Regions from separate parts of the Pseudomonas sp. BB438 genome, predicted to be linked through region 2. Evidence: predicted binding sites of a transcription regulator. Region 2 holds the regulator's gene; the other holds the start of a gene.
The links. Region 2 encodes FliA, which starts transcription of late flagellar genes. Its sites were predicted from a motif close to CTAAAGTTTNNNNNNNNNNNGCCGNTAA; they were not measured.
Positions count from the first base shown of each region.

Region 1: a site for FliA is predicted at 1,385-1,412, ahead of AC1ZV1_RS19270 (methyl-accepting chemotaxis protein). Genes of this name have one in related genera too.

Region 1 is NZ_CM170001.1:4,225,094-4,228,504, reverse strand. Features, by position in the region: gene AC1ZV1_RS19270 (methyl-accepting chemotaxis protein) at 1-1,339, opposite strand, end outside; gene acnA (aconitate hydratase AcnA) at 1,535-3,411, opposite strand, start outside.
Region 2 is NZ_CM170001.1:4,666,297-4,669,707, forward strand. Features, by position in the region: gene AC1ZV1_RS21360 (protein phosphatase CheZ) at 1-603, opposite strand, end outside; gene AC1ZV1_RS21365 (chemotaxis response regulator CheY) at 623-997, opposite strand; gene fliA (RNA polymerase sigma factor FliA) at 1,195-1,944, opposite strand; gene fleN (flagellar synthesis regulator FleN) at 1,941-2,768, opposite strand; gene flhF (flagellar biosynthesis GTPase FlhF) at 2,933-3,411, opposite strand, start outside.

The sequences.
Region 1 (3,411 bases), 440 kb from region 2:
CCAGGGCGCTGTCCGCCTGCAGCACACGCTCCACGCCTTCGTCCGCCTGACGACGACCGGAGTCCATGGCGCGCACCGCCTCGGTGGCAGTGTTCTGCAGGTTGGCAATCAGCTGATGAATCTGCCCGGTGGACTCCGCGGTACGCTGGGCCAACTGGCGCACCTCGTCGGCCACCACGGCAAACCCACGTCCCATCTCGCCGGCGCGGGCCGCCTCGATGGCCGCGTTCAGGGCCAGCAGGTTGGTCTGGTCGGCGATGCCCTTGATCACGTCCACCACGCCGCCGATCTGCTCGCTGTCGCGGGCCAGTTGGCTGACCGCTTCGCCGGTCTCGCCCACGGAGCTGGACAGGCGCTGCATGGCCTCGCGCGTCTCGGCGGCGATCTGCCGGCCTTCGGTAGTCAGGTCGTTGGCCTGGCGGGTGGCGTCGGCGGTGCGCTGCACGTTGTCGGCCACCTCCTGGGTGGTCGCTGCCATCTGGTTGACGGCGGTGGCGACCTGCTCGGTTTCCTGGCGCTGGCGGTCCAGGCCGGCGGAACTGTGGTGGGCCAGCGAGTCGGCTTCCCGGGCCTGCTCGGTCAGGGTTTCGGCGGTGTCCTGTAGACGGGTCAGGCAGGTCTTGAGGCGTGCCTCCTGGCTGAGGATCGACATTTCCAGGCGTGCCTGGGCACCACGGCTGTCGGTGTACATCTGCGCGATCAACGGGTCGGAGGTGGTCTGCTCGGCCAGGCGCAGCAGGCGCTTGAGCCCCCGTTGCTGCCAGCCGAGGCCGGCCAGGCCCAGCGGAATGGAGAGCAGGGCGGCCAGCAGGAAGCCCCAGGAAGAGTTCAGCCAGACGCCGACGAGGAAGCCGATCTGGCCGACCAGGATGAACGGCAGCCAGTCCAGTAGCACCGGCAACCAGCGATCACGGGCGGGAATGGCCGACTTCCCGGCATTGATTCGCGCATACAGCGCCTCGGCGCGGCGTACCTGTTCGGCGGTGGGTTTCACCCGTACCGATTCATAGCCGACGATCTCGTTGCGCTCGTAGATGGGTGTGACGTAAGCGCTGACCCAGTAGTGGTCGCCGTTCTTGCAGCGGTTCTTGACGATGCCCATCCACGGACGGCCCTTCTTCAGGGTTGCCCACATGTGCGCGAAGACCGCCGAGGGCACGTCCGGATGGCGTACCAGATTGTGCGGCGCGCCGACCAGTTCCTCGCGGGTGAAGCCGCTGATGGCGGTGAAGGCGTCGTTGGCGTAGCTGATGACGCCGCGGGCGTCGGTGGTGGAGATCAGCCGCTGTTCGGCAGGGAAGGTGCGTTCACGCTGGGTGATCGGCTGGTTGTTGCGCATCAGGCTGGGATCCCGGAGAAAGGCGAATTGGTACGTCTGTCCAGCTTATCGGCCGCCGGATCGGAAATTTGATGGCAATCACAAAAAAATGTCAGAAGAGTGACGCCGAGAGAATGACGATAGCGCATCGCCACTGGTCACGGAAATGAAACGAAAGAAGGAGGGCGGCGGCCCGTTGCAGGCCGCCGCACCGCTTTAGATCAGGCTTCGCAGCACGTAGTGGAGGATGCCGCCAGCCTTGAAGTACTCGACTTCATTCTGGGTGTCGATGCGGCAGAGCACCTCGAAGTTGTCCTGGCTGCCGTCTTCGCGTTTCACGTCGACCTTGAGGTTCATGTGCGGCTTCAGCTCGGCCGACAGGCCGCTGATGCTGAGCACTTCCTTGCCGGTCAGCTTCAGTGCCTTGCGGTCCTGGCCGTCCTTGAACTGCAACGGCAGTACGCCCATGCCCACCAGGTTGGAGCGGTGGATGCGCTCGAAGCTCTCGGCGATCACCGCCTTCACCCCCAGCAGGTTGGTGCCCTTGGCGGCCCAGTCGCGGGACGATCCGGTGCCGTATTCCTTGCCGGCGACGATGACCAGCGGCGTGCCGTCCTGCTGGTAGCGCATGGCGGCGTCGTAGATCGCCAGCTTGTCGCCGGTGGGGACGTAGAGCGTGTTACCGCCTTCCTCGCCGCCGAGCATCTCGTTCTTGATGCGGATGTTGGCGAAGGTGCCGCGCATCATCACCTCATGGTTCCCACGGCGCGAGCCGTAGGAGTTGAAGTCGGCGTAGGCCACACCATGCTCGCTGAGGTAGCGACCGGCCGGGCTGTCCTTCTTGATGTTGCCGGCGGGGGAGATGTGGTCGGTGGTCACCGAGTCGCCCAGTACCGCGAGGATGTTGGCGCCCTTGATGTCCTCGACCTTTGGCGGTGCTTCGGCGATGTGCTCGAAGAACGGCGGATGCTGGATGTAGGTGGAATCGTTCTGCCAGGTGTAGGTCTTGGCGTCCGGCACCTGGATGGCGCGCCATTTCTCATCGCCCTGGAAGACTTCGGCGTACTCCTTGTGGAACATTGCCGTGTCGACTTTCTGAATCGCCTCGGCGATTTCCTGCTGGGTCGGCCAGATGTCCTTCAGATAGACCGGCTTGCCGTCCTTGCCGGTGCCCAACGGGTCTTTCGTCAGGTCGGTGCGCACCGTGCCGGCCAGTGCGTAGGCCACTACCAGTGGCGGCGAAGCCAGCCAGTTGGTCTTCACCAGCGGGTGCACGCGGCCCTCGAAGTTGCGGTTGCCGGAAAGCACCGAGGCGACGGTCAGGTCCGCCTGCTGGATGGCCTTCTCGATGGGCTCCAGCAGTGGGCCGGAGTTGCCGATGCAGGTGGTGCAGCCGTAGCCCACCAGGTCGAAGCCCAGTTCGTCCAGGTAGCGGGTCAGGCCGGCGGCATGGAAGTACTCGGTGACCACCTTGGAGCCTGGGGCCAGCGAACTCTTCACCCAGGGCTTGCGTTGCAGCCCTTTCTCCAGCGCCTTCTTGGCCAGCAGGCCGGCGGCCATCATCACACTGGGGTTGGAGGTGTTGGTGCAGGAGGTGATGGCGGCGATGGCCACGGCACCATTCTTCAGCCGGTAGGTATGACCGTCGTGCTGGTAGTCGGCCTCGCCGGTCTGGGCTGCCGCGCCCACGGCGGCGCCACCGCCACCTTCGCTGAGCAGACGGCCCTCCTCGGTGGAGGCGGGTTTGATCTGCAGACCGAGGAAGTCATCGAAGGCCTGGCTGACATGGCCGAGGGCGACGCGGTCCTGCGGGCGCTTGGGCCCGGCCAGGCTGGCTTCGACGTCGCCCATGTCCAGTTGCAGGGAATCGGTGAACACTGGCTCGTGGCCTTTCTCGCGCCACAAGCCCTGAGCCTTGCTGTAGGCCTCCACCAGTCTGACGGCGTCGTCCGGTCGGCCGGACAGGCGCAGGTAGCCCAGGGTGATGTCGTCCACCGGGAAGAAGCCACAGGTGGCGCCGTATTCCGGCGCCATGTTGGCGATGGTGGCGCGGTCGGCCAGTGGCAGGTCGGCGAGGCCGTCACCGTAGAATT
Region 2 (3,411 bases):
CCAGACCAATTTCACCAGGTTCGACTCGACCTCGGTCACCAGCTTGGTGACGCGCTTGATCACCTGCCCGGTGAGGTCCTGGAAGTCCTGCGCGAGCAAGATGTCGTTCAGGTGCGCGGACAGCTTGCGGCTATCCTGGGCGCTGATGTAGAGGAACTGCTCGACACGCTTGGCCAGGTCGCGGAAGGCCTCGGGGCCCAGTTCGCGACGCATGAAGCGCGACCAGTCTTCCTGCAGTTCCTTGGCCTGGGTCTCGATGTGCATGACCACCGGGGTGCACTCTTCCACCAGGTCCATGGTGCGATTGGCCGCTTTCTCGGTCATCGTCACCACGTAGGACAGGCGGTCGGTCGCATCGGCGATCTGCGAGACTTCCTGGGCGCGCGGGGAACTGGGGTCGATCTGGAAGTTGACGATGGCGTTGTGCAGTTCGCGGGTCAGCTTGCCTACCTCCTGGTAGAGCCCGCGATCACGCGCCTGGTTGAGCTCGGAGATCAGCTGCACGGCGGTCTGTACGTCGCCCTGCTCGAGGCATTCGACCAATTCGCGCGCGTGTTTTTTCAGGGTCGACTCGAAGTCACCCGCGGATTCGTTGAAATCCATGACGCCCTCTTGGCCAGCCTTAGCTGCCGACCCGCTCGAAAATCTTCTCGATCTTTTCTTTCAGCACCTGAGCGGTGAAAGGCTTGACCACATAGCCGTTGACCCCGGCCTGGGCCGCTTCGATGATCTGGTCGCGCTTGGCTTCGGCGGTGACCATCAGCACCGGCAGGTGCTTCAGGCGCTCGTCGGCGCGGACCGCACGGAGCAGGTCGATGCCGGTCATGCCGGGCATGTTCCAGTCGGTAACGAGGAAGTCGAAATTGCCGCTGTGCAGCATCGGCAGCGCAGTGGTGCCGTCGTCGGCTTCTGCGGTATTGGTGAACCCCAGGTCCCGCAGGAGGTTCTTGATGATGCGCCTCATCGTGGAAAAGTCGTCCACGATGAGAATTTTCATGTTCTTGTCCAAACCTGCCTCCATCGATACCAAACGCGCCCTGGCGGGCGTGCCGTCAATTCATTGAGCGCCGCGCGCTCTTTGCTGGGGGCGCGTCAAGAGAACGTCACCCCAAAATTCGTAAGCCTCTAACGCGCCTAAGGAAAATCCCTTCAGCCTTTTCGCTAGGAAAACGCAGGCGCGAAACTACCCGATGCTCAGCGAGCGCGCCACTCCGCCAGACGCGAGCGCAAGCGCGCGGCACACTGGCTGTGCAACTGGCTGACCCGCGATTCGCTGACGCCCAGCACTTCGCCGATCTCCTTGAGGTTGAGTTCCTCGTCGTAGTAAAGGGCCAGCACCAGCCGCTCACGCTCGGGCAGCTTGGTGATGGCATCGGCCAGGGCTGCCTGGAAGCGCTCGTCTTCCAGCCCGTGGGACGGCTCGTTGTCGTGGTGCGACGCGTCTTCGGCAAAGCCGCTGCCCTGGTCGCCGTCCTGCAACATGTCGTCGAAGCTGTACAGACGGCTGCCCTGGGTGTCGCTGAGGATGCCGTAATAATCTTCGAGGCTCATATTGAGTTCGGCAGCAACCTCCTGATCTTTAGCGTCGCGTCCGGTACGCGCTTCGACGGCACGGATGGCGTCGCTGACCATGCGGGTGTTGCGGTGGACCGAACGCGGCGCCCAGTCGCCCTTGCGTACCTCGTCGAGCATGGCGCCGCGGATGCGGATGCCGGCGTAGGTCTCGAAGCTCGCGCCCTTGCCCTGGTCATATTTCTTCGCCGCCTCCAGCAGGCCGATCATGCCAGCCTGCATCAGGTCCTCCACCTGCACACTGGCGGGCAGACGACCCAGCAGGTGGTAGGCGATGCGCTTCACCAGCGGTGCGTGCTTCTGGATCAGCAGTTCCTGGGAGTTGTGCGCCTGTGCCTTGCTGTACATACGCGCTCCGGAGGCCGCGGTCATACGGCCGAACCCGTGGGATGTTGCACCAGGCGCTCGACGAAGAACTCCAGGTGCCCTCGTGGGTTGGCCGGCAGCGGCCAGCTGTCGACCTTCTGCGCCACCGCACGGAAGGCCAGGGACGCCTTGCTGCGCGGGAACGCCTCATACACCGAACGCTGCTTCTGCACGGCCTTGCGCACCGACTCGTCGTAGGGGATGGCGCCGACATACTGCAGCGCCACGTCCAGGAAGCGGTCGGTGACCTTGGTCAGCTTGGCGAACAGGTTGCGGCCTTCCTGGGGGCTGTGGGCCATGTTCGCCAGCACGCGGAATCGGGTCATGCCGTAGTCGCGATTGAGCAGCTTGATCAAAGCGTAGGCGTCGGTGATGGAGGTTGGTTCATCACAAACGACCAGCAGCACTTCCTGGGCCGCCCGGACGAAGCTCACCACCGAGTCGCCGATCCCGGCGGCGGTGTCCACCACCAGCACGTCGATGTTGTCGCTGATGTCGCTGAAGGCCTGGATCAGGCCGGCGTGCTGCATCGGCGTGAGGTGCACCATGCTCTGGGTGCCCGACGCCGCCGGGACGATGCGGATGCCGCCAGGTCCCTGGAGGATCACGTCACGCAGGTCGCATTCGCCTTCGATGACGTCGGCCAGCGTGCGCTTGGGCGACAGCCCCAGCAGCACGTCGACGTTGGCCAGGCCCAGGTCGGCGTCCAGCAGCATGACGCGACGGCCCAGATCGGCCAGCGCCAGCGACAGATTCACCGACACGTTGGTCTTGCCCACGCCACCCTTGCCGCCGGTGACTGCGATTACCTGAACGGGATGCATACCCATATCAATACCTTGTCTCGTCGTTCGACCGTCACGCTTCTGGCGTTTCGGCTAATCCGGTTGCGGTGCTCCACCGCCTCCGGCGCTCGCGGATCGTCTAACAGAGCATCCGCATCGCTTGGGCGACCCAACTGGCCGCCCCACGCCCCATCCGGGGCTCACAATCTTCAACTGGCGCGACGCACCGGCTGTTGGTAAAGGCCGGCGAACATGTCCGCCATGGCGTCCTCGCAGGGCTCTTCCGGCGATTGCAGGCTCACGGCACGGCTGACCAGTTGGTGCGCGCGTGCCACATGCAGGTCATCCGGGATCTTCGGCCCATCAGCCAGATAGGCTACCGGGAGATGCTGGCTGATAGCCAGAGCCAGAGCTTCGCCGAGGCTTCCCGCCTCGTCCAGTTTGGTCAAAATGCACCCGACCAGGCCACAGGAACGATAGTTCTGCCAGGCGGCCTTGAGGACCTGGCTCTGGCTGGTCGCGGCCAGCACGAGGTAGTTCTTCACGTTCAGGCTCAGCGACGACAGCGCTTCGAGCTGCATGCGCAGCGCCGGATCGTTGGCGGGCAGGCCCGCAGTGTCGATCAGCACCAGGCGCTTGCGTGCCAGCGGCGCCATGGCCTGGATCAGCGACTTGCCCGGGTCGACCA